3 regions of the Aneurinibacillus sp. UBA3580 genome follow, and region 3 is predicted to be linked to each of the others. Evidence: riboswitches for the same ligand, from Rfam matches in the RefSeq annotation. Region 3 holds a riboswitch; each other region holds the start of a gene.
The links. A riboswitch is a leader RNA that binds a small molecule or an ion and turns the genes downstream of it on or off. The one in region 3 is predicted to bind cyclic di-AMP.

Region 1 (9,350 bases), on a different contig from region 3:
CCATGATATGTAATTTTCATACTTTCACCCTCCATTCTTTTCTTTGCTTCACTAAAGTTCCTCCTTTTATTGTACCAGCCTCTTCTACAGTAAACAAATGGATGGAATACTCACGCTCCTGTTCATTCGCTCATAAGATAAAGGGATGATACACGCATGTAAGAAAGGGGGAGCGATCCATGCCGCAGCATTATACGCGGATTCAACCTATACCCGATCAGTCTCTTCCCACCGCGATCGATTTACAGCTCCCGACCTCCTTTGTCAAAAAACATGGGATTTCCGGCAAAAATTCGCTTAACCTGACGTACGGATTACAAACAGTAAAGGTTGCTTTTGAAACGGTCACCACCGCTGCTCCTGTACGAATCCGGGAATCTCTCGCACGAAGACTTCATCTGCTCGAAGAAGAGATGGCATACGGCTTTTATTTTCATGCGGAAACCCGAGAGCTTATCGTCGGACCGCTTGTCGGCGTGCTAATCTACCGGATGGCGCCTACAGAAGAAGGAATGTTCGGGGGAATTACCGATTTCTGTCGTGAGGTATCGCAGACCTGTCGCCTGCGGGGAGGACTCGGTTTTATTTTCACATTAGATCAAATCTCGCAGGAAAACAATACGGCGGATGGGTGGACGTATCACAACAATCATTGGATTAAACGAAGATTTCCGCTGCCGAAGTGTGTTTATAATCGCATCGGATCGCGCCGGATTGAAGAAAAAGAAGAGACAAAGGAGAAAATCGCCATATTGAAAAATAAAGGCGTACTATTCTTTAACGAACAATTCCTCGATAAATGGCACATTTACGAGCGGATGTCCCGTCTGCCGGAAAACGCCTCCTTCTCTCCGTATACCGAGCTGTACACAGGAGTTGCATCACTTTCAGCTATGCTGCAGAAACACCCGTACATCTACCTGAAGCCGTCCAGCGGCAGCCTCGGGCGTGGCATCATCCGTCTCGCCCGCACCAATGGCGGTTATGTATGCCAATATGCTTCATTGAACGGAACGGTCATACGGCGATACCGTACACTGGGGACGCTGCACCAGATGCTGCGCTCTCGCATAGGTAAGCAGCAATATTTAATGCAGCAGGGATTACATCTTATCAAAATGCGGGGAGGTATTGTGGATTTTCGCGCGCTTGTGCAAAAAAACCGATACGGCGAGTGGAGCATCACATCCGTGGTGGGACGAAGCGCACCCACAAGCAAAAGTATCGTCTCCAACGTGGCGCGCGGCGGGACCATGCTTCCGCTGGGCGGGGCGCTGACGGCGGCCGGGTTTCCTCCGATGACACGCAATATGGTTGCCGCTTCCATCCGGAAGCATGCACTACTCATCGCCCGACTATTCGAGAAATGTGTGGAAGGCCATTATGCGGAACTCGGCATCGATTTAGGTGTTGAGAAAAGCGGCAAAGTATGGCTGCTTGAAATCAACTCCAAGCCTTCCAAAACAAACAATGCCCTGGCGAATGCCGGCAAAGGGTCGCGACCTTCTGTCATTCGACTGGTTGACTACTGTTTTTACCGGAGCGGCTTTATTCCGTCCGCTCCCAAAAAAACGCCGCAAGCCAAGCGACGTCCAAGAAGGAGGTCATCATAATGAAAAAAAACCCTTCGGGTTATTTGGGCATTCTAGCCACCCCAAGTACTAAATATCAACCTTTTCCCGACAAAACGTTCTTTGCATTCTTGACCCAGGCAGGAAGAAAAATCGGGCTGCCGGTATACGTCATTTTACCTACAAACATCAATTTCACGACAAAAACGGTCATGGCATACCGATATACCCCTCAGAAAAAATGGGTAAAAATTCGCTTGCCTTTCCCGACACTAATCTACGACCGTCTGTCCAACCGTAAAAAATACGAAGCGCAAATCAAAGGATTGAAAGCAAATCCTTCCATTACGTTTCTTGGACATGTGCTGGGCGACAAGCTTAAGAACCACAACCATCTTATCCAGCATCCCGGCATCGCCGCCCACATGCCCGCCACTGAACTCATTACATCCATGCAGGTAATTAAAGATCTGCTCAACAATTATGAAGCGGTTGTCGTAAAACCAATGCGCAACTCGCTCGGTATCGGTGTAATGAGAGTTATATCTAAAAACAATGTCCACCGTGTCGATGGTCGGAACTTTAAAAATAAAATTTTTCACCGCACGTTTCCCAGCCGGACAGCACTGCTATTATGGCTACGCAATCAATTCAAGGTGAAAATGATCGCCCAACCGTATCTTCAACTCTCGACTCCAGACGGTATTCCATTCGACATCCGCGTACTTGTGCAGAAAACCGGCAAAGGCGAATGGGGAGAAACAGGCCGCGCCGTACGCGCCGGTGTTAAAAATGGCCTCACGTCTAACTTATGCGGGGGAGGCAAGGCGTACTCGTATGAATCTTTCCTTCGTAAATACTTTAGCGAAGAGCAAATGGTAAAGATTAATCAGGAAATTGATTTTATCGTCAAAGAACTGCCTCCGTTCCTCGAAGGAAGGCATGGGCGCCTGGTCGAATTGGGTATCGATATTGGAGTCGACCGCTGGGGTCAGGTATGGTTGATTGAAGTAAACTCCAAACCCGGGCGCGCTTCCTTCCGTCAGATTGAAGAAGGGAAACATTTTCGGGATGTACGACTTAATCCGCTGCGCTACGCGTATTATCTCTGGCAAAATCGCTCAAAGTCGGTGACTTCATGAGTACGCTCGCGACAGGATGGGTGTCCATTCACCCCTTACACCGAACATGGCGCCTTCACCTCTCCGCGAGCAAAACGCCGCATCCACTTCTTTCCCGAAAGAAAGTTCGCCTGCGGTTCGGTTCCTGGGAAAAAACGATGCTTGTAACACGCAAACGGCCCAATCTGTATTCCATCAAAGCAAAAGTACGCATTCGTTCTCACCAGAACCATTTTACGATAGGACCTCTCGTCGGCATTCTTACTGTGGCAGGAGGCGGACTGTTTCGCGGAGTTCAAAGCAACTTTATTGATATTATCGAAGCAGGCCGGAGGATAGGCGCACTCGTATACGTCGTCCCGATAGAAAATATCAACTGGAAAACGCGTACCGTACAGGGCTATCTGTACCATCGACATGGAAAGAAATGGATAAAAGAAAGGCTGCCGCTGCCGCACGTTCTCTATAACCGCATCCCTAACCGTGCATCGGAAGAGCAAAAGCATGTAAAGATTGCGCTGGCACAACTTTCGAACATGCGCAACCTCACACTATACAATCCTCATTTCTTCAATAAACAGCAGCTATATGCCGCTCTACAGCGCGACTCGGGCGTCCTGCCCTATTTGCCGTGTACCGTACCGCTTTCTTCGAAAAATATACTTTATGAGATGCTGTCTTCTTATCCGTTCGTATATGTCAAACCGGTAAACGGTATGGCAGGTCAAGGCATTTACCGCGTACAGCGAAAGCCTACAGGCGGCTATCTGATACAATACCAGGAACGAAAAAAAACGGTAAGCAAACCATTTTCTACAAAGGAAGAAGTCTGGATGTATCTCTCATCCCGAATCAAACAGCCATACATTATACAGCAGGGTATCGACCTGGCCACATTCAACAACAAACTGTTCGATGTCCGTCTGCTGGCGCAAAAAAACGGCCGCGGCGAATGGGATGTAACCGGTATGGGGATCCGGTTGGCGGGATCCGGCAAAATTACAACCCATGTACCGCGCGGCGGATCGGTACAATCGCCTGAAGAAGTCCTTACAGCCGCATTTCCGCACTATTCACCGGAAAACATACTCATATCGATTCATCATATGGCGCTGCGCATCGCTCGCTCGCTTGAAAAAGAATGGCCTGCACTCGGTGAAGTATCGATGGACATTGGCATCGATAAAACCACACGCATCTGGTTTATCGAAGCAAACGCTAAACCGGGCAAGTTTGACGAACCGCATATTCGTAAATTATCATTGCGGCGCATCGTAGAATACGCCCAGCATCAGGCAAACTTTTATTGATACGGGAGAGACCCGACATTCCCATTCATAAAGTTTCTCCCTTACGTTTGCCTGTATACGAGATGCTCCCGGAAAATCTATGTTCCGGGTTGGAGGAGGAGACTAAAGAAAAGAGTGAGATAATATGAACATACAGCGTCCACTTGTCGGAGTGTTGACATATCGTAACGGGAATTTCATAGCAGGTAAAACATACCTCACGCGCCTTGCTCTCACCGCTGAAACGCATAACTGTGGACTCATCGTCTACTCCCCCGCTGACATCGATGAAAACAAGGGAATTGTATACGGCTTCGTGTATGATATAAAAACCAAAGTATGGAGAAGAAAAAAAACGCACCTGCCGCATATCGTATACGACCGTTTCAGCAATATGTTGCCTGAGGTATTCAAAAAATATGCGGCATATCGCAGCGCAAGCCGTCTAACCTATTTAAACAACCGTTTTGCTCATAAATGGAACGCTCACCGATTTCTAAGCCAGGACCAACACATTGCCCCCTACCTGCCGGACACCGTATTAATGCAGCGTGGTGCACTGCAGCGCATGATTCGAAAGCACCCTATTCTCTACGTAAAGCCGGTAAACGGTTCAGGAGGCAAAGGCATCCTGCGCATTCGTCATAATGGAAATATATTTGAGATGGTCGGCCGCGATCGACAGAATAACATTATCCGTAATATCATGCGAACGTGCCCTGCTACCGAGCGGTTTTTACTAACGTGGTGCCAGCGGCAAGGACGCACATTCATTCTGCAGCAGGGTCTTGCACTCTCCTTGCTGCCCAACAGCATATGCGATAGCCGGGTGCTCGTTCAAAAAAATGAGCAGGATGAATGGATGATAACGGGCATGGTGGGCAAACAATCCCCTCAGCAATTCGTTACCTCTAACCTGCAAAGTGGCGGGCGTGCTATCGGACTTGAAGAATTGCTCGGTTATCGCTTTTCTGTAAAGGAAGTTTCGCGCATTCTGGACGAGATTAGGCGGGTCAGTCTTCTTCTGCCCCGGCATATCGAATCAAAGTTCGGCAATTTCATAGAATTTGGCATTGATATTGGCATTGATACAAAAGGCCGAGTCTGGATTATCGAGGTCAATACCAAGCCAAACCGGGAACTGTTTCGCCTGGCCGGTCAACTTGATGTTTATCAAACATCGATCGAAATGCCTATTCGTGTCGCTGCTCACCGGCTTCTTACAACAAATTTCTAAATCCATAATCACAGACACATAGCCCCTGTTCGCTTTTTTGGCGAACAGGGGCTATGTGTCATTCCACCTAGAAATGAAAATAAAGGAAATGATGCCATCTATCTGCTAATGCCCTTCTCTCTCATTTACGTTACCGTTTATAGAGAATAAAAAATAACAACAACAAACGCCTAATCCAGATAATACAGAATCTGGAACGGGGGAACCAAGCAAATGGGGTGAAATCGCGCTTTTATGCGCGGTCGGGCGCCTTTCGACCGAACCCGTCAGCTAACCTCGTCGGCTAAAGAGAGAGGGAGAAGTTACATGAAAAAAGGTTTCAAAGCTCTTACTACAGGATTATTAGCAGGCAGTATGCTGCTCGGCGGCCTGGCGGCTGGTCCGGGACAAGCTGAAGCAGCTATGGTATCCGCAAAATTCGGCACAACGGTAAATGTGGCAAATGAAAACCGTGTCATTGACAATATCATCCGTACCGGCAAAAGCCTGATGGGCGGCAAGGCGCAGTACAGCCACAATTATGTTCCCGGAAAATACATGGATTGCTCACAATTTATATACTATATTTTCAAGAAAAATGGTATTGACATTCATACACGCGACGATGATCGTCAGGTAAAACTGGGTAGCTATGTACCGAAGAGCAAGCTGCAAAAAGGCGACTTAATTTTCTATAGCACAAAGAAAAACAAATGGGACATTACCCACGTAAGCATGTACATCGGCAACGGCAAAGTGCTGCACATGGCAAACACGAAATACGATGTGACCATCAGCAACCTGAACAGTTCCTGGCACCAAAAATATTATGTAACGGCCAGACGTGTAATCAAGTAATATTTGATTCAATCCCCGTTTCTCTCCTAAGTATAAACGCAAGAGGGAAATTGTATTCGATCCAAACAAAGGCGGAGTGGAAATTTCACTCCGCCTTCTGTTGATTCAACTCTTGCAAGTAAACCATAATTTCTTCAATATTATCCCCCAGTGTCCAGCCTTTCTCTTGAAATATCGCCCTGTATTTGCGGTGAAACGGTTCGGCCTCGTCCCGGATCATCCGCTGCCTTGCGGACAGCTGTTTGCGTTCTTCTTCTGATAACCTTTCTTCAACTGCGTCACAAATGAACGAGCGGCAAATGCTCGTTTTGAAATGCGGATTCAGACCGCATCCCTTGCCGTCGACAAAAAATTGGCACACCGCATACGCCAATCGTTCATCCACCGCCTGATAAGCCGTATGCGGTGACTGTCGCAGCCGCTCGTACCGTTCCGCCGGAGATTCTGACTCTCCTGGCCCTCGGCTATAGAACAGCGGATGAATGAATGCTCCCGCTACAATTTCGTATTCATATATGGTATTGCGCGGGTTACGGTACAGCTGTTCCATGAAAAAGTCCGTCTCACCCGCTGCTATCATTTTATATATCTCAAATAAAGTAAACACCGGTTCATACGCACAGCATCCAATATGCGGCAACTCCTCCGATCGCCGCTGAAAGTGCGGGTCCGGACAGTTCCGGCATACCGTCGACAGCAACTGATTGCTTTTAGCGTCCCATTTTATTGTTCCATATTTCATCTTCTTATCCTCATTTTTTCGTTTTTTCTTTCTTTAATTATATCGTATCCTTTTCCCTACTCTTTGAAAATAATACTTTACAAACAAACTATTAATCTTGTATTCTTAAAAAGTCACTTTATCACTTAAAAGCAAACAAGCGTTTAAGTAATAAATTATATAAGGGGGGGAATCTACCGTGCGGGAAGAAACGACTACTCATCATTTTACAAAAGGCCAGGCGGTGCTGCTAACCGTGCTATTGCTTGGCATCATCGGCTCAATCATGATCGGGCTGAAAGCTCCACCGCACGTTCCTATCCTTTTGTGTCTGTTTCTGTTAATTCTTGTCGCCTTCTTCAAGAAAATCCCCTGGACAACAATCGAGCAGGGAATTATAGAAGGCGTGCGTCCCGGTTTAGTACCGATTTTTATCTTTCTGCTTATCGGTGCACTCATCGGGGTCTGGATGGCCAGCGGTACCGTGCCGACAATGATGGTATATGGCTTTCATCTCCTGTCCGCAAATTATTTTCTTGCCGCAGCGCTCTTACTCTCCGTCGTTGTCGGAACCTGTATCGGCAGCTCGCTCACCACAGCAGCTACCATCGGCGTCGCACTCATGGGCATGGGAGAAGCCATGGGAATCAACCCGGCCCTGACAGCGGGTGCAGTCGTCTCTGGAGCATTCTTCGGCGATAAAATGTCACCGTTATCCGATACAACAAATCTCGCCCCAACAATGGCCCGCGTTGATTTGTTTACGCATATTCGTCATATGCTCTGGACTACCGTCCCTGCGCTCCTGATCTCATTTGTGCTTTTCCTGTATCTCGGCGTCGGAAGCGCGGCACCCGATTCGGCGGCACAGGTAGAAAGCTTGCGCAAAGCGCTGATAGAGCACACGGCAATCCATCCGCTGGCTTTAATTCCGCCTATCCTGGTTTTTTTGCTTGCGATACGCCGTGTTCCGGCCATTCCGACACTGATGGCAGGTATTCTCTCCGGTATCGTGCTCGCATTCTGGCTGCAGCCGGGCATGACGGCAGGCCGGATGGCCGGCATCATCCAGGATGGTTTTGTCTCTAAGACCGGAATAAAAGCCGTCGATGCACTGCTGACACGTGGCGGCATGCAAAGCATGATGTTCTCTGTTTCACTAATTTTCCTGGCTCTCAGCATGGGCGGGCTGCTGTACCGGCTGGGAATTATCAATCGACTTATGGAGCTAATCCACGGCTTTATCGAGACAAGAGGACGACTGATCGCCTCCACCGCTTTCTCGTCCATCGGCATAAACATGCTGCTCGGTGAACAGTATCTGTCCATCATTTTGAGCGGTAACGCATTTATAAAACAATATGAGAAACTGGGGCTGGCGCGAAAAAATATGTCACGTGTACTCGAAGACGCCGGAACGGTCGTCAATCCACTCGTTCCATGGAGCGTGTGCGGCGTATTTCTTACCGGTGTGCTGGGCGTCTCGACCATCGACTATCTGCCTTTCGCGTTTTTCTGCCTGCTGTGTCCCGTACTGACCATACTGCTCGGATTTACCGGCATCGGCGTTCCGTATGAAACAGAAAAGAGGAGCTAATCACAGCTCCTCTTTATTTTATGAAGCAAGCAGTACAAAGATTAGAATTTAGAGACGAGGTTTCAAGCGGATAATCTTATCATCCCCGGAACGTTCCTTGCCTCGTCCATCCCGGTTATTCGTCATAAAATACAGTGAGCCGTCCGGACTTTCTGCAATATCACGAATCCGGCCAAATTCTCCGGGAAACAGGCTGTTCAGCGAGACTACTTTAATCGGATTCTCCCCATCCAGCTCGGCCTTCCAGATTTGTTCGCCCCGCAGGTTGGCCGCAAGCAATTGTCCTTTCCATCGCCCCTGTTGTATAAACACGATTCCCGAGGGGGCCCAGGTCTGCTCGCCGCTGTGTAGCAGAGGGCGCTTCTTGCCTTCTTCTGTTTTATCTCCTTCAATAACCGGCCATCCATAATTGGCGCCCGGTTCAATCAAATTCAGTTCGTCATGAGCGGACTGGCCGTGCTCGACACTATAGAGCTTGCCGGTCTCTGGATGCCAGGCCAATCCCTGTGGGTTACGGTGTCCCAGACTGTAGACGGGAGAATTCGGGTCCGGATTGTCCTCCGGAATGGTACCGTCCAGCCGAATGCGTAGAATTTTTCCAGCTAAATCATCCTTCTCCTGCGATCGCTCCCGCTCAAGCGCATCGCCGGTCGTAATATACAGCATTCCGTCCGGGCCAATTTTCAGCCTTCCCCCATTATGATTGTAGTTACCGGGAATCCCATCCAGCAGCACCTTATCGACGCGGGCGCGGTTCTTACTTTCGGTAAGACGTAGCACCCGATTTTTGATCTGGCCATCCTGTTCATAAGAGTGGTAAACATACAGGTAACGGTTAGTCAAGAAATCAGGGTCTATTGCTAGCCCAAGCAGACCGCCCTCTCCCTTCTCTACAAAAGGCGGAGGGAATGAAAGCGCCGGCTGTGGTAGAACTTTTCCGTTTTCGATTATCCGCAGCGTACCGGGACGTTCTGTGA
Region 2 (11,154 bases), on a different contig from region 3:
CTGCCATTTTGATTGCAGAAGTAGAGCCCAGGAACAGGCCCACCCCAATTGCCGCACCCAGCGACATGAGCGTGATATGACGTTCTTCGAGACCACGATGAAGCTCTGTTGCGTGCTGTTTTTTCATAAGACCTCCCCAGATTATTTATCTATATATTATTTTCAAAAAAGGAAACGCTTACATCGAAAAATTATAAATTATATTTTCTTAATTTAACAGCTTTTTAAACGAAGTTCATCTATTCTGATTATTTTGTAAATAAATGAATTGGAAAAATAAAAAAGCTCCCGGAATCAGGAGCCTGAGTCATGCTATAGTTTTGGAATGCGAACTGGACTAACCATCAGAATCGCCAGAACAAGCATAAGCAGAGGGCTGGAAAAAGAGAATAGCGCTAACACGGCCAGGATAAGTCCAGCCATCGTAATCGGTACGCCTATATAATAGCCCACTGTCGGTTGAATATTGAAACGGCCCAGACGCCAGGCGCCGGCGATCGGAAATGCGATAAACGCAATTGTCAACAGCGGGGAAGGTGTATGCATTGTGTGAATCAAGATGGCAGGTGCGACACCGAAGCTGACAATATCGGCCAGGGAATCCAGTTCGACGCCCATCGGGCTATCGACCCGCAGTATGCGCGCAAGTTTACCATCAAACACATCGCAGAGCGCAGCGAGCAAAATGAGCAGGGCGGCCATTTTATAATATTCATTCATGGAAAACGTAAGCGAAAAAATTCCACATACGAGATTTCCAAGTGTAAAGCTATTGGGAATAGATCTTCGAATCGAACTCATTCTTCACCTCAGAAGCATTCTTTATTTGCATTGTATCATAGGAAATGGCAAATAAAAATAACCCATCAGCAAAACGCTGATGGGCTTTCGGTTTTATTGCGACACTCTGACTGTGACAACGTTTCATCCATAACATAGAGGGAAGGGGGACTGGCGAGAAGCTGGGGGTCCTTGTTAACCGATAAGAAGTCTGAGGAGCAAGTCTCACAAATGTTCATATCTACACGATGTGAGTCTCCCCGCTTGACCTGCAGGCAGGATAGGCAAACATACATCCTCATACTTTGTCCTCCTCCTATAAAGTAATACTTTCTTATTATAGCATACTTATTTGAAAATTTGTACTACATTTATGTTGTTTCTTGGTTTTAACACTAAAGCATGAGGTGTAGAAGTGACAGAATAGTCTTTCTCCTAATATAATAAGCGGGATTATTATATTTTGATACAGAAAACCACCATGCTTTTCAGCCGCAACCCCAACATGAAAATGAGGGGAAAGGTGAACGCCTTTTTCTTCCCCGGATCTTATTTCCTCTTTCTCTCCTTCTTTCCTCACGATTTTCACAGAAAAGAAGAAGCAGCCAAGAAACAATGAGATTGCGATAGACGAACGGAGCAGGAAAGCCCGCTCCGTTGTTTTTGGTTATCTGCACCTTTTTTGGACGTAAAAAATCGGGCCAAAGCGTATCTCTGACCCATCGAAGTGAATCTCTATTTCCATTCGATACATTGAATAATCTTGTTCTTGAATAAAACAAGCAAAAAGTCGATGTAGTAATTTTGACGGACAATGACTTGATATTCATGGTTGGGATGCGAATAGAAAATTACATCGGTGTATATTTTGTCGCTGTCGAAAAACATGCGTACCTTACGCAGAGCAGGTACGATAGTATCCACGTCTTTGACTTTGAAAATAAATTCTTTGTCGTTGTTGTTGGCTTTTTCCTCGATGATCAAAAGGTCGGTTTTATAGCGGTAGGTAACCATATAAGTGTCCTCCTTTTTTATATGAGATAGCGTAAATAAATATACACCGTAGAAATCAGTGCGGAGAATGCGGATGCAATGGCGCTCATCCAGAGAATGAGCAGGGAAGAGGCCATGAGTGCCTATTGTTGTATTTTAAAACTTCTTATGCTATAAGTATTCTTCATTACAATTCTTATACGTGAAAAGATAAAAAAGGTTTTAAAAATAGTATAAAAATTGTGATGGTACGAAAAGAAATAAGGCGAGTGCGAATTTGCTTTTTAGAGAAGAAAAGCTGCTGGAAGTGGGAGTGATGTTCTCAAGTCCTGGCATAACCAAAAGTAACGTTTTGGATATAGAATGTGCCCGGACAATGATTCCGGACTTCTTAAATTCATTAAACAAGGTATTTATGACTACTTAAATAGGTACTCTTATTTATTGGAAGAGTGTAAAATGGATACATATTCATGCATGGAGGAGAGGAAGAAATGAGCATAAGCAAGAAATTGTTTTCTGGTTTTTTTGCTGTTCTTTTGCTTTTAGCGATGATAGCGGCAATTGGCAGTTACCAAATTTCGTCCGTAAACAATACATACTCTGACTTAATTGATGACCGAGTCAAAAAACTTAATATTACTAAAGAGTTGAAGTATTTGTCAGCACAAGAAGCTAAAGCGGTTCGGGGATATTTAGTTTCGGGTGATGATTCGGATTTCAAAAGTTATGAGGAAAGCAAAAGTAAATTCTTGGAATTATTAAACCAAATGCAGCAGATTACAAAGTCGAAAGAAGCTCAAACTCTTTTGCAACAGTTAAATCAACTTCATATTGAGTACGAAGAAGTAGCTAAGCAAATGGCTGCGTACAAAAAACAAGGTAATGTAGAAGGCTACATTGCGCTTATGAAGGAAAAGGGAACGCCTATAGGAGTAAAATTCGCTGAAAAAGCGCAACAGCTAGAAAAATACCAGCAGGATTCATTGCATAAAGGGAGCCAGGAAACGTCTGCTAAAGTCTCAAATGTTAAAAGCGTTGTATTAATGATTTCGATTGTTACGTTAGTAATCGGAATGCTTATTGCTTTTTATATCAGCCGCATTATATCTAAACCCGTTATAGCAGTAGCAGAAGCAGCGAAACAAATTGCAGAAGGCGATCTTTCCATCTCTGATATTCATATAAAAAACAGAGACGAAATTGGGGAAATGGCACGTTCGTTTAATCACATGAAGCAAAATTTGCGGGAGTTAATTCGTAAAGTGAGTATAAGTTCCGAACAGGTAGCTGCTTCTTCCGAGGAATTGTATGCAGGTTCTGAACAGTCTGCTGAGGCAGCCAATCAAGTAGCTACGTCTATTCAAGAAATTTCTGGCGCCACAGATGCCCAGATGAAAAGTATGGAAGAGAATAGAAAGGCGATGGAAGAAAGTGCAGCTGGATTGCAACGTATTGCTGAATCAGCTTCCACAGTTTTAGAATCATCCACAGAGGTGCTGCATGAGGCCGAACAAGGAAATGAGGTTATAGTTAAAACGATACGACAAATGGAAAGCATAAATCTTTCCGTGCAGGAAGCTGCCGCTGTAATTAAAGATTTAGGAGAAAACTCAAAGCAGATTGGAAAAATTATTGAGGTTATTAGTGACATTGCAAATCAAACAAATCTCCTGGCGCTTAATGCTGCAATTGAAGCTGCACGGGCAGGTGAAAACGGAAAAGGATTTGCTGTTGTTGCAGATGAAGTAAGAAAGCTTGCAGAACAATCCAAACAATCTTCCGAACAAATTGCAGTCTTAATTCAGAACATACAAGAAAACACGAGACATGCTGTAAGTGTAATGGAAAAAGGAACAGAAGAAGTCAAGTCTGGATCTGCAATCGTACATCAGGCAGGAGAGGCTTTCCATCACATTTTGGATTCCATTCAGCAGGTTACTAATCAGGTACAAGAAGTATCAGCAGCAACAGAAGAAATATCCGCAAGTACAGAACAGTTGACAGCCTCTATAGACCAGATTACACGTATTTCGACAGATATATCAATGAACACACAGGCAGTCGCTGCAGCCTCTGAAGAACAGCTGGCATCGATGGAGGAAATTACAGCTTCTGCAGATTCTCTAAGTAAGCTTGCCCAGGAATTACAAAATGAAGTGACCAAGTTTAAGGTTTAATCCCCTACAGTAAATATAGCTACACTAAAAAAGCAGTTCTAAGTCTTCTAAAGGAACTGCTTTTTTGCATAAGGAATATTATCGGATGCGCATTAATGTACAAAAACATTTTCCTTTATATTCCTTATGTTATAACATGGAATAAAAAGGAAGGTGAAAGAGATGCACAGAGAAAAGAAAGTGTACATATCTAAAGTCGATGGGAACGGCAGAATCATACTTCCGGACGATCTGGTGAGAAGCATACACATACATAGCGGCCTGCTAAATGTTCGAGTGGAAGAAAGAAAGCTCCTGGTGAAAGAACCGGAGCCAGATTATCATTTCAATTGGAAACCAGATAGGAAGTAACCCGGCGTATGCCGGGCCATTTTATTTCTAAGCTCTTTTCGTAAGTATTATTGTTTTATTTAGCTATTGATTCCCATTAGCTAAATAAGAAAACTGACCTTTTTATTGAGATTATAAATTTATTATAGAACGTGACACTTTAAATAAAGAAAAACTGCCCTGTAATTAGTAGGACAGTTTTTTGGTTAAGATGAAATTTTTAAGGTGTTCAATTTTATTTTTTTAAACGATAGGGTACCGTAGCAATTTTTACATCTTGTCGTGCAAATAAATAGGCACGTAACAATAGGCTTGTTTGGTTGTGCAGCAAATTATGCCACCAACGCTTTGTAATAAACTGTGGGATCATAACTGTCACGTGGTCCGTCTCTGCCTTTTTCCACTCCACCGTGTCAATAAACTTAAATAAAGGTCTTACAATACTACGGTAATGAGAACGCAGAACAATCAGGCGTACACCTGGATTCCACTCTTCCCATTTTTTCTCCATTTTTTTAATGGACTCTTCATCAAAACCAACATAAACGGCTATGATATCATCTGACAGTGATTGAGCATAGCTAATGGTATTTCGAACAACCTGTGTAATACCAGCAACAGGAATAACAATAACACTCCCTTTTGGTCGAGGCTTGTCTGTTGCGATGTCAAGACGCAGTTCGTCAGCCAAATCCCGATAATGCTGGTTAATTTTCAGGAATATAAAAATAACAGCGGGTAAGAACAAGAAAATCGTCCATACATGTGAGAATTTTGTAATCAAGAAAATAAGGCAAATGGTAAGGGTCGTCAGCATTCCGAGAGTATTAATAAGAAAAGGGGGAAACCATCCTGGTGGTTTTTTCGTAATCCACCGCTTCATCATTCCTGCTTGTGACAACGTAAAAGGGATAAATACACCAAGAGCATATAATGGGATTAGATTTTCAGTTTCCCCTCCAAAAGCAATAACCAAGAGTGCTGAAAGAATACCCAAGAAAATGATGCCATTTGAAAACCCAAGCCGGTCTCCTCGAACCATAAACATATTGGGTAAGAAACGATCTTTCGCTAACATAAACGCAAGCAAAGGGAAGGCAGCAAAAGCAGTATTGGCAGCCAAAAACAAAATGAGTGCTGTTACAGCCTGAATAAAGTAATACATAATTCCCCGTCCAAATACGGCTGATGCAATTTGAGATACGACCGTTTCTTCTGCGGCAGGAGCGATGCCATATGCATACGCTAGAAGGCTAATGCCCATGAACATGACGCCAAGGATAATTCCCATCATAATAAGCGTCATTGCAGCATTTCTGGGAGCTGGTTCTTTAAAATTAGGAATCGCATTGGATACCGCTTCTACCCCTGTCAATGCTGAACAACCTGAACTAAATGCTCTTAATAATAGGAATAACGTAATGCCTGGAACGGCAGCTCCATAAGTGGGAGTCTGAGCATGGACATTGCCTGTCACCCATTGATACGCACCGCCGATAATCAGGAGAAGAATAGCGACAACAAACAGATAAACGGGATACATTAAAATCGTTGCAGATTCTGTAATTCCACGTAAATTTAAAATCGTTAACGTTAAAATCATCAAGAGCGCAATCATGACACGATGCTCATGCAGAACTGGAAAAGCTGATGTAATAGCATCAGTAGAAGCTGAGGTGCTTACCGCCACGGTTAAGATATAATCCACCAGCAAAGAACCCCCAGCAACCAGCCCTGTGTAGGTTCCTAAATTGTCTTTTGCCACAATATACGCCCCACCGCCTGTTGTATACGTATAGATCGTTTGGCGATAAGACAAAATGAGGATCGTTAAAAGAGCAAGAACACCAAATGAAATAGGGATGGAATACCATAATGCTACTGTACCCATGGCGATTAATACGAGAAGAATTTGTTCTGTTCCGTATGCCACAGAAGATAAAGCATCCGAAGAAAGTACAGCGAGTGCTTTTAATTTATTTAATTTTTCTTCTCCGAGCTCATCTGATTTCATCGGTCTCCCGATTAAAAATCGTTTTAATCTCGTTACCATAATTCCCTCCAGGACATTTTAGGTAGTTTTCCCTGATTTACGAAAAAAATTCAAAAAACACATAGTTTACAATGTGTTTATCGCGGTTTCAATGTTTGTGAACCCTCCTTCTCTTTACTTCGTTTTCTGTTTTTACTTTAGATACATCAAAAAAAGGCAACAAAAAAAGCCTAACGAGAAGGAACTCTCTCGCGGCTTTTGGGCATAGTCAAATAAACTATGTCATACACACGATATGGGTTGCCTCTCTTGATACGCTTACGAGGTTAGCTGACGGATTCGGATGTAAGAGTCACCCTACTCGATCATTCGAGATTCACCCCATGCGGCTTCTTTGATAAACCACGATTGGTTCCCCCGTTCCCTTATGAAAGGGACTCAGCGATTTCGGAATTTGTTGGGTTGTTAATTTGATGAAATTAATATTACTCCTCAAGAAATGCAGTTGTAAAGAACCATTACAATCAAAAAATAATCTTAACATATAAAAATGTATAGTATGTCTTACTTTTCTTCATTTATCTCTTGTTAACTAGTTTCTTTCTTACTTTTCTCGTTTTTAATCTGCCTTTTATATATTTTCCCAAAAACATTATTTCGAAACACTTCATAAATTGGTCACTGGTCTTATGAGAACAGAGTAAAGAAATGAGAGTAAGTTAAAAAAAGCGACCCGGCTGAGTGCCGGGTTTTTGCTTGGGAGTGAAAAACACTCTAAGTAAGATAGAAAATAGGTTATAATAATAAAAATGAATCTTAGAAAAGGAGAGGTTACTTTTGGTTATGTTTTCTAGTCCCGGAATGATTATGTTATTCATTACCGGTGTCATTATTCTGATCGTCTTCTTCGGCGGAATTATTACGGCCATCGTGCAAACGGCGCGCGGTAACCTGAAAGTTGATTATGATGCTATCGCCGCCAAAAATGCGTTAGAGGACGAAGAACGGCGCAGGATGAAAAAGCTGAGCAAGCAGAAGTAAGCCGATAGGAGAGACTTTTGTGTTCGATCCGACTATCTTCGAAAACATTAAAGTAGCGCTGGAAAGCGCGGTATATGATTTGGATTTTGCCGGAGACATCCTGGTTACATCGCGCAGCGATCGCGTAGAGTTAGCGGCAATGTCCCGTGAATACGCAATCGGGTTTCGGGACCGCAGACAGGAGGAAGGAGCAGCGATTACCACCCGGCTTGTGCTTTCAGCCGGTACGGCCGATCTGGCGGGTGAAATTCTTGAAATTCCGGAGACGGTGGAGAGAAAATTCGGCTGTACGCTTCGCGTCGTGTTCGCTATGAACATGGATGACATGGCCCGCTGCGTAGAAATAAAAGAAATCCTTGATACAATCTGGTCCTACCGTCCACGCATTACCCAGGAGTTATCCTTTGTTTATCAAGCTTTTTCCGAAGGAAGCCCTATCGTGTACCGTAATACGGTGACGCTTGATTTTGGCCGGAAAATCAACGAAGATAATATCGACGACCTGTTCAATATTGTAGAGCATACCGTTCTTTCGCTGCGCCGATTGGCGAACGACGAATTGAGCAGATAACGAAAGCCCTTCATGCGCAGAATGCGGTGAAGGACTTTTTTTGATGGGGAGTGTTACTATGCTTGCTGCTGCAGCAGTGCTGTCTTTGGTTTAGCTGCGAGTGAATAACCATAGAAAATCAGTGTAATGCCGATGCTGTTGGCAATCGGCAGGATGTCTGTCAAGCCGAATCGGGTCAATGTGCCACCCATGGCGATGATCAGCGAGCCGACGCCGATCCAGAGACCGGCCTTGGAATGACGGCGGAAAAATGTATAAAAAGAACCGATGATAAGTGCAAAACTACCCGGAATGGTCAGCAGTGGCGAATACAGACGCACTTCGCGCGGCAGCGCGGTTCCGCCAATCTCTTCGCCGTGCAGTGCCAACTGCTCAAGGTGAAGAGAAGAATTAAACACTTTGACAAACATACTGATAGTAAGCACGCCCATCAGCAGAAGAAAAGTATGCGCCAACTTTGGCTTTACCGTAAAATACAGCTGGCCTGCGCCGAGAAATGCCACAAGAGACGCTGCCGCTACATACCAGATACGGTACATTGTAGATTCCCAGCCGATAAGGTATGACAGTGTACTGCCCAACGCGCTAAAGAAATAAAAGAAGAAGCCGATAAACCATGCCAGATGGCTGGGTTTTCGTTTGGCGAGCCATTGACGCAGAATACTATAGGCGAAATAGCCGGATAAAACGGTTGCAAAACCCCAGAGAATAATATTCATTTCTCATCCCTCATTATTGTATAAATTCCACACAGAGAAATACCCCTGTTTCACATGCAACAGGGGATTTCTACAATCTTACCATATACCAGAACCCTAAACCCATCATTACAATACCTGTAACCAGCGCTCCGATCATGAAATAATACATAGGCTGGTTGTTGCGTCTGCGATAGAAAAACTCGAACACATCCATTCACTTCCTCTTATGATCTGCTTATATCATATCATGAAAGTGAATTTCAAGCTCCGTGTCATTTGTGACAGTATCGTCAAGAGTAAGTGAGCGATTGGCGGGAGTTCGGATGGATAAAACTGTCTCCAGTGTGGACCTGTCCCGCTCAGGCGGCAGCGCCTGACAAAACCAGGGATGAATGGTCAACAGAATCTCGAGAATGGCGCCAACGGTATGCGGGCGGTCCAGGTGGAAATCCATTGTCTCTGTGGCTTGCGTCCCGTATATCGTGATCAGCATCTCACAGTTCCTTTACATATTTATTGACTTTGCGCATTGCGCTGGACTGGCTTATGCCGAGCATCTCCGCCAGCTTGTACGTGCTTCCGCACTCTTCATACGCCCGGCGTATAATCTGACCTTCATAGCGTTCAAGCTGGTCTTTCAGCGTCATTCCTTCTTCCGGCTCAGGCGGCGGTGCTTCTTCGTCATCGTAGAGCGCACGCGTGATATGTTCCGCTGTAATGACGTCTTCATCCGCCGTTACCACAATCCGCTCCAGGAAGTTGCGCAGCTCCCGAATGTTGCCCGGCCATTGCGCACGCCGCAGCTCTTCCGCGGCCGTATAGCTGAGTTTCTTCTCGATGCCATACGTCTCTTTAAACTCTTCGAGAAAACGGATGGCAAGCGGTACGATGTCTTCCTGTCGTTCCCTGAGCGGCGGAATCGTAATCGGAATGACATTCAGCCGGTAATATAAATCGTTGCGGAAGGTTTTCTCTTCCACTTTCTTTTTCAAATCTTGATTGGTGGCCGCGACAATGCGTACATCCACTTGAATCGGAGTCGTGCCGCCAATGCGGAAAAACTGTTTCTCCTGCAGTACGTTCAGCAGTTTAGCTTGCATCGAAAGCGGCAATTCCCCGATTTCGTCCAGAAACAGTGTGCCTCCGTTTGCAGCTTCGAACAGCCCTTTTTTTCCTTTCTCATGCGCACCGGAAAACGCTCCGCGTTCGTATCCGAACAGCTCGGACTCGATGAGAGATTCGGGAAGAGCGCTGCAGTTCACAGAGAGAAAAGGTTCCTGTTTGCGTGGACTCATGTTGTGCAGGTAGCGGGCAAGGTGCGTTTTTCCCACACCCGATTCTCCGAGCAGCAGCACCGTACTGTCTACCTTCGCGACTTTTTCGATTTTGGATAGCACGGCAAGCATTGAAGAGCTGCGCACAGTGAGTTTTATGCCGGATGCTTCCTCTCGCAGTTGCAAAGTTTCTTCATACGTCTCTACACGCTCTTGCAACTGGTCGAGCTGTTCGCGCAGATTTAATAGCTCAGTAATATCGCGCGAATTGCTGACGACGCGAATCAACTGGCCGTCCTGTGTGAAAACAGGGGTGGCCGTCACCAGCAGCCTGCGTCCGTTCTGTGTCTGCTGCACGAGGTTGATTTGCTTGCGTTGTTTTATGACGTCGAGCGTCGCAGAAGGGGAGAAAATCCCCTGAGCTACCAGCTCGGTGACGTGTTTGCCGACCATCTGCTCGGCGGTCAATCCGTAGTTGCGTTCACAGGCCCCGTTTACCCGAACGGTATATCCTTCGCCGTCGGTAACAAAAATTTCGTCATAGGCCGCAGCGAATACGCTTTTTAGTTCCGCGTACAGATGTTCATATTCCGCAGCGACATGGCTTTCTTTGGTCTCCCATGGAAAGATGAGCCAGGCAAACCCGTGCGGTTCTGCCAGCAGTCTTCCTTCCCAAAGAAAGCCGTCCATTCGCTGAAGAAAATCACCGTCCGCCGCCCATTTTCGCAGGCGGACGGATAGATCGGTAGGCGTTATGCCCTGCTCGAAAAACCACCTCTCGATCAGCTTGTTATATGCGAATGTTTCTTCATTCAGATAACAGAATCCGATCGAGAAGCTGGTGAGAAACGATGCGATATCGATATCCGCTTGCATGAGGCGCCTCCTTATCGTAAGGCGCGGATTTATACGGCCATATTATTTATTGCGGTTGAAGCAGACAAGCTTCATTTCGGTCATTTCTTCGGTCGCGTACTTGATGCCTTCACGTCCCACGCCGCTTTCTTTCACGCCGCCATAAGGCATTTGGTCGACACGGAATGTCGGGAAGTCATTAATCATTACACCGCCTACTTCCAGACGTTCAGCCGCGTGGAATGCACGCTCAATATTATCGGTGTATACACCGGCCTGAAGTCCGTAGCGGGAGTCGTTTACCGCGTCGATCGCTTCGTCGAATGAATCAAACGGGCTGATAATGACGACCGGTGCGAACGTTTCCTGGCAGCTTACTTTCGCATGCGGCGGTACGTCAACGAGAACGGTCGGTTTAACAAGGTTGCCTTCCGTG
Region 3 (11,154 bases):
TATCAAGAATGCATGTTTTTGTGCTTCTCGTATCAATTTCGTTATCCTTGATTCTGACGATGGTCATATTGGCACAGAGCGGTTTTTGAAACGTTTGTCTAAAATGCTGTCGCTTGTTTTGATCTATCATACGTTCCCTTCCCTTTTTATGGAATTCCATTCTTTTATTTTATACGTCTTAAGATGTAAGAGGCATGATTCTTTTGGATTATTATATTTTTCTTAAGTTTATGTCGCCTATTGTCCCTTTTTTGCTTAAAGTGCCTGAATTATGAAGTAGAAAGGCAGAAGATGCCGAAAGGGAGGAGGTGACAGGCATGGCGGTAACAGGAAGAACAACAGAGGTGCAGATGGTTCTTTTGTTTCAAGACGGCGTGGATGCGAAGGGAAATGTGAAGCTGGCAAAAAAGATATACAAAAATGTGGCACCATCGGTCAGCGGTGACGATATTCATGAAATCGCAAATGCCCTGGCTGGTTTGCAGACGCTGCCGTTTGCGGGCGTGCAGCAAGTTGTCGTAAGCGAACTAACGGAAGAATAGGGACGAGTCCAAAGAAGAAAAAGAGGTGAGAAGATATGAAAACCCTGGAGATGACATTTGCGACAAGCGGTGGCGGCACTGTGCGAATAGCGGTTCCGAACCCGAAGCTTCCGGTCGATCCGATTGAAGTAGCGAATACGATGGAGCTTCTCGTAGCGAAGCAAGCTTTTTCCGCGATGTCGGGAAACATTGTCGGAAAAAAGGCCGCACGCGTAATCGACCATACCGTATTGCCGGTTTCGTTTGCATAGGAAGAAGCGCATGAACGAATGGGTGGCCTTCATTTCAAATGTGGGATTTCCGGTCGCGATTACGCTGTACCTGCTTGTACGGATTGAAGCCAGGCTCGAACAGCTTACGACATCCATTGCCCAGCTTGCGCAAACCATCCATTCCGTAAAGGAGTGAAAAAAAGCGGTCCTGTATTTATGAGCGGGACCGCTTTTTGCTCATACGGCTGAATATGATCGTGTATAAATTTTGTATAAACGTTACGATTTTCATAACAATTATCATAAATAAAAATGTTATAATGATAACAATAAAGCGTTTTCAAGAAAGGAGCACGGGTTAAATGAAAGAAGGAACGGATGCAGCAAGCCATCCGAAACTATACGAAATCCGACTGTTGATCTGTGTGGCTCAGGCGGACGGATACTTAGATGATGAGGAAATGGAACGGATTTTCCGTCAGGTGAATCTTGATATTTTCACCGTGCGGGAACGTCAGGTGTTTCATGATGATTTAGAGAACCCGAAAAATCCGGAAGACCTGGCGCGTGAGGTAAGCCCGTACTTGAGTGAGCCGGAAAAAATGATGCTTGTCCGCAAAATGTTTAAATTGGCTACGCTGGACAAAGAGATTGCACAGGAAGAAGTCACGATGGTTTATTTGATTGGGAGGGCGCTCGGTCTTATTGACAGTAAGATAAAAGAGATTGAAACATGGGTAATGGAAGGCATCAATTGGTTAGCACGCTGGGAAACCATCGTGAGAACCGTGCAACCGCTCAAGAACAAGAAAGTCTCTTCCTGAGTGATTTAAATAGGAGGAAAACGCATACATTTGTCGAATTGATTCTGCAGGGGAGAGTGGCAAACTGTAGAAAAAGTGGAGGCGAATGTATGGGTAACGAAGTAGCGGCGAAGACCAAAGTTTTATTCGAGAAAGAAGGACATCTGGCGTATGTGACGCTGAATCGTCCGGATGAGCTAAATTGCTTTGATTACGAAGTACTGACGCAGTTAGAAGGCATTCTTGACCAAATCCGTTTTGATAAAGGAATTCGTGCCGTCATTTTTACAGGTGCGGGTGATCGTTCTTTTAGCACGGGCGCAGACTTGAAAGAAAGACGAACGATGAGCGAAGCGCAGGTACGCCAGTTTATTCATAAGATTCGTTCCGTATTTGATATGGTGGAAGAATTGCCGCAGCCGACGATTGCCGCGATTAACGGATTCTGCTTCGGCGGTGGGTTCGAGATGGCTTTGGCATGCGATTTCCGCTACGCGGTAGATTCGGCTAAAATGGGGCTGACGGAAGTAAGCCTGGCGATTATTCCGGGCGCTGGCGGCACACAGCGTTTGCCGCGCTTAATTGGCAAAGGCAAAGCGAAGGAACTTATTTTTACTGGGCGCAGAATTGATGCTGTTACAGCGGAGAAATTGGGAATTTTAAACGGCGTGACGACGCGTGAAGACCTTCTTCCGAAATGCCGCGGACTGGCGGAAGAGATTATGCAAAACGGCCCGCTGGCTGTCATGCAGGCGAAATATGCGATAAACTACGGCATGGAAGCTGATTTAAAGACCGGCCTGAAAATCGAAACGAAAGCGTATGAAGTCATCATCCCGACAAAGGATCGCATCGAAGCGCTCAATGCCTTCAGCGAAAAGCGTAAGCCGGAGTTTAAGGGAGAATAAATGGATAAGATAAGAGGCCTGCTTATTGTTCGATATAGGCAGGCCTTTTTTCTGTGAAAATCGTGAGGAAAGAAGGAGAGAACGAGGAAAGGAGAGCCAGGGTAGAAAAAGGCGTTCACCTTTTTCTACATTGAAATCCTCTCCTCATTCTTTCCCCTCTTTCCTTTCCTTTCCTTTCGTCCCCCAAAAGTCAGCCGCCCTTCCCACGATTTTCATGTCGGGGTTGCGGCTGAAAAGCATGGTGGTTGTGCTTTTTAAAACGTGACTAATCCCATGTTTTTACGGACTTTATCCATGGTAGCGGAAGCGATTGTCCGGGCACGTTCCGCGCCGTCTTTCAGGATGGTAATTAATTCCGGGCTGTCGATCCACTGTTTGTATTTTTCCTGAATTGGCGTGAGAGTGTCGACTACTACTTCAGCGAGATCCTTTTTGAAATCGCCGTAGCCGCGGCCTTCATAACGCTGTACGATCGTCTCGATAGTTTCGCCGGTGCAGGCCGAATAAATAGTCAGCAGATTGCTGACGGCAGGTTTGTTTTCCTTGTCGTAACGTACAGTGCCTTCCGAATCAGTAACGGCACGCTTAATCTTCTTTGTGATGACATTCGGCTCGTCCAGCAGCGCGATGTAGCTGCCTGCATTTGGATTACTTTTGCTCATTTTTTTGGTCGGATCGTCAAGCGACATGATCCGGCCGCCGAATTCTTGAATCATCGGCTCAGGAATAACAAAAGTTTCGCCGTACTTTTTGTTAAAGCGTTCCGCCATATCCCGCGTAAATTCGAGATGCTGTTTCTGGTCTTCGCCGACTGGCACATGTGTCGTATTATAGAGCAAGATGTCCGCCGCCATAAGCGCCGGATACGTTAACAGACCTCCCGTCACAACCGCTTTCCCCGCAGATTTGTCCTTGTACTGTGTCATGCGCTCCAGCTCTCCGATATAGCCGGTGCACTGCATCAGCCAGCCGAGTTCGGCATGCTCGGGTACCTGGGACTGAATAAACAGGATCGATTTTTTCGGGTCGATACCAATGCTCAAATACATGGCGGCAAGCTGCATCGTATAATCACGCAGTTCGCTCGCTTCCTTTGGTACGGTCAGCGAGTGAAGGTTGACGATAGAGTAAATGCAATTGCCTTCCTCCTGTAAATCAACAAAGCGTTTCATTGCTCCGATATAGTTGCCCAGCGTAAAGCTTCCGCTCGGCTGTACGCCGGAAAAAATTTGTTTCATACCTGTCCACTCCTCTTATGTAAAATAAAAAAATCCCCCATCCGCAAGGGACGAGGGACCGTGGTGCCACCCTAATTAACCGGCATTTTGCCGGCTCGCTTTCTTCCCGCATAACGGAGGGAACCCGCCTCTGTCTACTGGCATTCGCGTTCAACAGGGAGCTCAGAAGTCCATTCGTGCGGGGAGTACGTACCGGGCTTCCACCGCCCCCGGCTCTCTGCGACGCCTCGTTCCGCCTACTTATCTTCATCATTGCTTTTACTATTTGAATTGAAAATAATGATAATACAAAACGACCATGGTTTTCAAGTGATTACATCACATCATGCTTATGAAGCTTTCCATAAATTCCCCTGGAATTGTAAATTAAGCGGGATAGTTATCGTTTTTATTATGGCAATCTTCACACTCGGACTTGTACGATTCGGCTTGTTCAGATAATACAACACCGCAGCGGGCACATGTTTTTTTTGGAAGGTTGTTATAGAACTCAGATACTGGAATCATCGTTGACGCCTCCTTTTTTTATCATTGTAATATAACAGATATTATGTTACAAATTACTGTTATATTATAAAGTAGTTGCTACATCGCAAATACTCCGTTATTCTCCGAATTTCTTTGAAATACTAAAAATTTTATATTTTTACATGAAAACAGAGCGCCCCTTGGCTCTAAACCGTTACCTGTTTATTGCCGCAAAGGCACAAAAAAATAAACACCCCAACCTTTTAGAGAGGCGGGGTGTCAATATTCTTATTTCGTAACTGTAATGATTTTGTTGTAGTGTCCTGGCTTTGCGTGGTCTGGCTCACACAGCACAATGACCTGGTCATCGTCCTCGTAAACGGAGCTTACTTCCAGCGTCCCGATACTCTGCGTATTGATGTCAAGACAGAAATGCAGGCATTGATGCTGCGTGCCCATAATTTCAGCAGACACTTTCTTGAGAATTCCTTTAATTTCTTTTTTCTCCTGCTTTGTCTCTACCTTTACGGTCACTTTTTTGCCTGTTAAGCCGCTTAAACACTTCTTTGCATCTGTTTGTAATTCAATTAATGTTTTTGGCTTGGCTTCTTTTTTTAACACATTCCTGAAAAAGCTAACCATAATTCCTCTCCTTATTTTGCCTACGAGGTTAGCTGACGGGTTCGGGCATAAGGTTGAATGCCCTACACCAGAGGTGATTCACCCCTACTACGTGGGTCCCCCGCTCCTTACGGATTCGGCGATTGAATCATGATTGAATCATCATAAGGCACAAGAGAGCAGATTGTCAATTAGATTTTTAGCGCACGCCAGATACGTGCTTTGGATGCTTTTCCTGCTGTCATTTTACCCTTACAATAGGGTAGGAAAACATAAAAAGAGTGTCGAATACGTAGGAAAAGGCAACAGGAGGAGTTAAATCATGGTAAGACAATTCCTGCGCAGAATGTTTGCGGGACGGAAAAACGAGGAAGAGCGTGAAGAGGCGACAGAACGGCCAGAGATGGAGCTAATGGAAGATACAATGGAAGCGGAAGAGGCAAAAGGGGCGGATTCCGTATCAGGTGTTGCCGTGGAAGAGAAAGTGTTGGAAGAACGACGTGCCGAACCGTACACGTATGTCATTACGCGCGATAAAATTGAGCACCATAGCTATAAACAAATCTTTCGCCTTATCGAAGAAATTCTGGAGCAAATTGAACGGGGGCTGCGCGGTGAGGGTCGCCTGCAGCTTCGCCTTTCGCCGGATCTGGCGGCGGAGACTGACGAATTCTTCGGCAAGCGTATCGGAAAATATATCGAGGGCGCTGAGCGGGAGACATATGATGCCACTGCGTTTTTTGATTGGACAGATGAAGAAACGGCCAGAATTTACCGGACGTATGTGTTACCTGTGCAGCCGGAGAAACAGCATACATTCGTGCAGAGCCGTCTGGTCATGATTTATGATACGTGTGAGGCGCTCGGGTGGGATGCACGCCGGGTTGTGGGCATGTTCGCCGAAGCGATTGGCTGGGAACTGAAGAAAGAGGATTTTATCCGCTTTGAACGGTGGCTGGACACGATGTCACAGCGTTTAGAGGATGAGGATACGCTGTCGTCTGCTGAGCATGGATACGGATTAGACAGCGCAGAACTCAATAATGCGGAACCTGAAGCCCGGCCTGAAGCGGAAGAGGACGAGTTTGCCCATATTACGCCGCTTCAAGTGTCGCGCGAAGAAGTGGAGAAGGAAGATATTACAAAACTGGCTGCTTTTTTTGATGATATCCTGTCAGATCCAAAGCGCATCCGCGAGAAGAGAGGCGGTCTGGTGTTTTCGTTTTACGGTTTTTCCGGTGAGCTTGAGGATGTCATGGGGGATGAGGGGGTTAACGCATGGGCCAGCCGCCTGGTGGAGCAGTACCCGTATGTGTTTTATTTTCTCAATGATGAATACGTTCCGATGACACGGTTTGTTACATCGATGGTGGTGACATCCCGTATGGAGGGCGACGAAGTGGTATATGACGCCGAAGAGCTGGATGAATTCATCGAATTTATCCAGACCGCCCTTGCCCGGCTCGCGGATTGGACAGGGGAAGATGCCAGCCAGGTTATTCAAGAATTCGAACAGAAGCTTTTTCAGACGTAAAGGAGATACAATGGAAGAAAATAAAAGAGACGAATTACAAAAAGAGACGTATCAAAAGGTTATAGAATCACTGCGGAACTCACTTCCGGACGATTGGCGGATAGAGAGCGGAGACGACCAGCGAGCCTCTGTTACGCTGTTTCACCCCAAGAAGCGGGACGGAGGCCTGAATGTAAAACTTGCGCCTCTGTTTGCTAAAGTAGAGCGGCATGAGTCGGAGAAGGAGCAGTGGATACAGGACTTTGTGAAAAAGGTGGTCCTGACCGCCCGCGAAGCGACGCAGAAGCATACACTACGTGGCAGTGAGGCACGCCTGTACCCGGTGCTTCGTCATCCGTCTTTTCTTGGGGGAGAGGAAAAGAAGAATATTGTATGGCGTGAGCATACGGCGGAAACGGCGATATTGTACGCGCTCGATTTGCAGATGAGCTATACGCTGGTGACGCGGGAGATGCTTGCGGAAGCAGGCATGAAGGAAGACGAGCTGCATAACACTGCTGTCACCAATCTAATCCGGCTTGACAGTGTACCAAAGCAGGATCAGGTGGGGGATAATGTGTTCTATTTCTTTGCAGCAGATGACAGTTACAGTGCCAGCCGTGTACTGAATCCTAATTTACTCTCCTGGATGCGCCAGAAAGTGAAGGGTAAGATGGGCGTAGCGCTTCCGCATCAAGACGTACTTATCGTCGCTGATCTGGCGGATGCCAAAGGCGCATATATGCTGGCACAAATCGCGGTTGATTTCTCGATGCGGGGCAACATTCCCATTTCCCCAATTCCGTTTATGTATGAGGACGGAGAGCTTGAACCGTACATGGTGATGCGCAATCCGAAACCCCGCCATAAATATCCGAGCCATGGAGGCAGAAAAAAGCGTCCACCGGAGCAATAACCAAAATAGCACGATAGAGAGCCGACATTTTTCTTATTCGAAAAATGCCGGCTTTCATTGTCGTTATTTGTAATAAAATATCGAAAGAATATTCTATATTTTCTTAAAAAAACTATTTATTTTGCGAGCGCCTTCATATATAGTAGGTGATGGATTGGCATATTAAAAATTAAAGGAGGCATTTGTTCATGCAGCTAGCTTCGCCATCGTTACATCCCAATGTTGAAAAGTTCCTCAAAGAGCCAAAGAAAATGTTGATAGGCGGTCAATGGGTGGAAGCTGCGAGCGGCAAGACGTTCGCGACGATCAACCCGGCCACGAAGGAAGTATTGTGCCAGGTGGCCGAAGGCGATGCAGAGGATATTGACAGAGCGGTAAAAGCAGCGAGAGCGGCTCTTAGCGGCCCATGGAGCAAAATTAGTCCGTCACAGCGCGGACAATTGCTGTATCGTCTGGCCGATTTGATTGAACAAAATGCAGAGGAATTGGCGCAATTGGAAACGCTGGATAACGGAAAGCCAATTCGGGAAACGAGCAATGGGGATGTCCCGCTAACAGTGGATCATTTCCGTTACTACGCAGGCTGGGCAACGAAGATTTACGGACAGACCATTCCGGTTTCCGTACCGAATTATTTCAATTATACGAAACGGGAGCCGGTCGGCGTAGTCGGCCAGATTATCCCGTGGAACTTCCCGCTGCTTATGGCGGCATGGAAGTTGGGCGCGGCACTCGCCTGCGGTAACACTGTAGTATTGAAGCCGGCAGAGCAGACACCGCTATCGGCCCTCCGCTTAGGAGAGCTTATTATGGAAGCCGGATTTCCGGAAGGCGTGGTCAATATCGTGCCTGGATTCGGCGAAACGGCGGGACAGCCGCTCGTCGAACATTATGATGTAGATAAGATTGCGTTTACCGGCTCGACTGAAGTAGGACGACTGATTATGCAGAAAGCGGCAGGAACATTGAAGAAAATTTCCTTGGAGCTGGGCGGCAAGTCGCCGAATATTATTCTTCCGGATGCGGACATGTCCCGGGCGATTCCAGGAGCGTTGAGCGGTATTTTCTTCAATCAGGGACAAGTATGCTGCGCGGGTTCACGCTTGTATGTACACAAAAAAGTGTACGATAATGTACTAAGTGATATGGTATCTCATGCAGAGAAAATTAAAGTGGGCAATGGCCTGTTACCGGACACCGAGATGGGACCTCTTGTGTCGGTAGAGCAGTACAATCGGGTAACCGATTATATCGATATCGGACAAAAAGAAGGGGCACAGATAATCTCTGCCGTGCGGGAGGATGAGACGCTTGCACAGGGTTATTTTGTGACGCCGACGGTGTTCTCGGAAGTATCGGATGATATGACGATCGCCCAGGAAGAAATTTTCGGTCCGGTGCTGGCGGCCATGCCGTTTGAGGACATTGACGATTTGATTGAGCGAGCGAACCGCACGACGTATGGGCTTGCAGCAGGCGTATGGACGCAGAACGTTGCCAATGCCCACAAGCTGGCGGACCGTATTAAAGCCGGTACAGTTTGGGTGAACTGCTATAATGTATTTGACGCTGCTTCACCGTTTGGCGGATATAAGCAGAGCGGTATCGGGCGCGAGATGGGCAGCTACGCGCTTGAATTATACACAGAAGTGAAGAGTGTTTGGGTGAATATTCGTTAAGCGAAGAGGAAATTTCATAATAATAAAATCCAGGGAGTGGAAACGTGAACCAGGTTTCCATTCCCTGGATTTTTTATGGTATAGGAAAGTATATGTCGATTTACAGTGCTAAAGCGACATATACTTTCCCTCCATTGTAATCGAGGAAAAACTCGCGAGGCGTGTGCGGCCGCTTGTCTTCTGTGTGGAAAAAGGACGAGCGGCAACGCCCGCGAGTTTTTCTCATAATACAGGAATAATTTTCAATCAAATTAATTGTTAGATTATTTGCAAAAATACTATTAATATCATAAATAATATGTTAGACTGCAATAAATGGTATACAATATACTTTATGCTAAGGAGGGGTGACGAGTGCAAACTTGTAGTTAGAAATCAGGTGAAAAGCAGTAAAGATAAACGGAAAATCTAAAGGAAAGTAAGCGCTTACGGCGGGTGGAAGGGACAATTAGACAAGGAGGGATATGGATGGATTGGGATTTAGCACATATTATTTACGCGTCAGGAGCCGTCACTGTTGTGCTGGCAATGCTGTTCCGCAAAGGGGTTATTATTCCTTCGCTCGTCACTACATTTTTGCTGGGCTGGGCTTATAAAGGCGGATTCGGGGAAGGTATCGTAGCGGGACTGGCCGCAATCTACAACGCAAATATTATGGCAGCCAAAGAGTTGTTCAGCATTATACTGCTGATTGCGTTTATGGTAGGGATGCTGAACGCTTTAAAAGAGCTCGGAGCTGACCGAAAAATGATTGCGCCCATTCAGGGCGTCATCGTAAACGGGCATATGGCATACTGGATTTTATTCGGCGCAACCGCCCTGTTATCGACCGCATTCTGGCCGACGCCGGCCATTCCGCTTGTCGCTGCGGTGCTTATCCCGGTAGCGCTGCGCGTCGGGTTACCTCCGATGGGCATAGCCATTGCCGTAACGTTGGCCGGCCAGGGGATGGCGTTGGCTGCTGATGCGTTGATGCAGGTGGCTCCCGCGTTATCTGCCAAAGCGGCCGGCGCACCGCAAATAGCCGAAGACGTATGGATGAAGTCTATCGTGCTAACGCTCGTTGTAGGAGGAGTGGCAAGCGTTATCTCTTATGCCCGTATTGCTAAAACCATTAAAAAGCCGGTGGACACCTCTGAAGAACAGGATAACTTGAATAAAGAGTACTTCGGGGAAGGCGAAGCAGAAGCGGCGGCAACTCTGGAGTTTATGCCGCAGAAAGAGTCCGGCACGATTGCTGCATTCTTTGCTATATTTACTATTGTAGCCTTTCTGCTCGATATTGTCGCGATGAGTGTATTCGATATCAAAGGCGGAGACGCGGGCGCATTAATTGGCGGTACTGCAGCGCTTATTATGCTGGTAGCCACGATTGCCAGGCATAAAGGCGAAGCCTTTGAAGAGATTGGAGAACGGCTGACCGAGGGATTCGGGTTTGCCATTAAAATTATGGGTTCGATTATCCCGATTGCCGCCTTCTTCTTTCTGGGTGGACAGGAGCACTCTGTGGCCGTGTTCGGCGAAGGGGCACCTGGTTTTTTGTTCGATATCGTGGACGGTATTCAGGCGTATATTCCAAGCAATGAATTTATCGCGGCATTCGGCGTGCTATTGGTCGGTATTTTGTGCGGTATTGACGGTTCAGGCTTTGCCGGCCTGCCGATTACCGGCGCACTTGCCGGTGCGCTATCGCACGGGACAGGCATTGACACATCCATGCTGGCGGCCGTTGGTCAGATGGGATCGATTTGGTCCGGCGGCGGTACATTTATTGCCTGGTCTTCGCTGGTAGCGGTTGCCGCTTTCGTCGGTGTATCGCCCATCGAATTGGCCAGGAAGAACTTTTTCCCTGTAATAACCGGACTTGTCGTTGCGACTATGCTGGCCGTGCTCATCTGGTAAGCGCAAATGCAAGCAAAAAGCCGTTGAGTCGGTGGTTATACCACTTCATCGACGGCTTTGTTATGCCTTTTTGCCGCTGCGTTAAACAAAGCGGAAGCAATGGTCTTAGCCATGCTGCGTACCGATTTTTCGTTTGCGGTCTGCAGCATCATATAGTTGTACGGACCGGTCGTATTCACGATGCCTTTTATGTGGATATCGCCTACTTCGGGCAACTGCTTTTTCATACTGTTGCCAGGAAAGAGCGGGCCTTCGAGCAATTGAATGTAGCCGATATGGTGCAGGTGGCCGAGCGAGGCATCAATGGCTACCACAAATGGATTGTCGTATTTTTGCTGAATTTCTTTCATCG

Region 1: it holds a riboswitch for cyclic di-AMP, as region 3 does, so the genes downstream of both, B2899_RS12200 (C40 family peptidase) here and B2899_RS01105 (hypothetical protein) in region 3, are expected to answer to the same signal.
Region 2: it holds a riboswitch for cyclic di-AMP, as region 3 does, so the genes downstream of both, B2899_RS15910 (APC family permease) here and B2899_RS01105 (hypothetical protein) in region 3, are expected to answer to the same signal.

Annotation. Positions count from the first base shown of each region.
Region 1 is NZ_DFMZ01000081.1:1,886-11,235, forward strand. Features, by position in the region: gene B2899_RS12175 (metal-dependent hydrolase) at 1-20, opposite strand, end outside; gene B2899_RS12180 (YheC/YheD family protein) at 180-1,613, shown strand; gene B2899_RS12185 (YheC/YheD family protein) at 1,613-2,713, shown strand; gene B2899_RS12190 (YheC/YheD family protein) at 2,710-4,002, shown strand; gene B2899_RS12195 (YheC/YheD family protein) at 4,127-5,218, shown strand; cyclic di-AMP (ydaO/yuaA leader) riboswitch at 5,376-5,518, shown strand; gene B2899_RS12200 (C40 family peptidase) at 5,525-6,055, shown strand; gene B2899_RS12205 (hypothetical protein) at 6,141-6,797, opposite strand; gene nhaC (Na+/H+ antiporter NhaC) at 6,976-8,373, shown strand; gene B2899_RS12215 (PQQ-dependent sugar dehydrogenase) at 8,422-9,350, opposite strand, start outside.
Region 2 is NZ_DFMZ01000114.1:11,054-22,207, forward strand. Features, by position in the region: gene B2899_RS15890 (amino acid permease) at 1-127, opposite strand, end outside; gene pssA (CDP-diacylglycerol--serine O-phosphatidyltransferase) at 313-801, opposite strand; gene B2899_RS15900 (hypothetical protein) at 1,516-1,794, opposite strand; gene B2899_RS15905 (methyl-accepting chemotaxis protein) at 2,268-3,953, shown strand; gene B2899_RS15910 (APC family permease) at 4,519-6,336, opposite strand; cyclic di-AMP (ydaO/yuaA leader) riboswitch at 6,576-6,730, opposite strand; gene B2899_RS15915 (hypothetical protein) at 7,114-7,317, shown strand; gene B2899_RS15920 (hypothetical protein) at 7,337-7,888, shown strand; gene B2899_RS15925 (hypothetical protein) at 7,945-8,607, opposite strand; gene B2899_RS15930 (hypothetical protein) at 8,678-8,803, opposite strand; gene B2899_RS15935 (hypothetical protein) at 8,825-9,082, opposite strand; gene B2899_RS15940 (sigma-54 interaction domain-containing protein) at 9,084-10,739, opposite strand; gene B2899_RS15945 (aldehyde dehydrogenase family protein) at 10,782-11,154, opposite strand, start outside.
Region 3 is NZ_DFMZ01000006.1:5,025-16,178, forward strand. Features, by position in the region: gene B2899_RS01065 (PilZ domain-containing protein) at 1-130, opposite strand, end outside; gene B2899_RS01070 (DUF1659 domain-containing protein) at 318-542, shown strand; gene B2899_RS01075 (DUF2922 domain-containing protein) at 578-793, shown strand; gene B2899_RS01080 (YvrJ family protein) at 804-950, shown strand; gene B2899_RS01085 (DUF533 domain-containing protein) at 1,117-1,578, shown strand; gene B2899_RS01090 (enoyl-CoA hydratase-related protein) at 1,668-2,465, shown strand; gene trpS (tryptophan--tRNA ligase) at 2,720-3,703, opposite strand; T-box leader at 3,747-3,965, opposite strand; gene yhfH (protein YhfH) at 4,070-4,210, opposite strand; gene B2899_RS01105 (hypothetical protein) at 4,460-4,813, opposite strand; cyclic di-AMP (ydaO/yuaA leader) riboswitch at 4,816-4,944, opposite strand; gene B2899_RS01110 (hypothetical protein) at 5,115-6,326, shown strand; gene B2899_RS01115 (DUF1444 family protein) at 6,337-7,221, shown strand; gene B2899_RS01120 (aldehyde dehydrogenase family protein) at 7,410-8,900, shown strand; gene B2899_RS01125 (hypothetical protein) at 9,369-10,802, shown strand; gene yyaC (spore protease YyaC) at 10,838-11,154, opposite strand, start outside.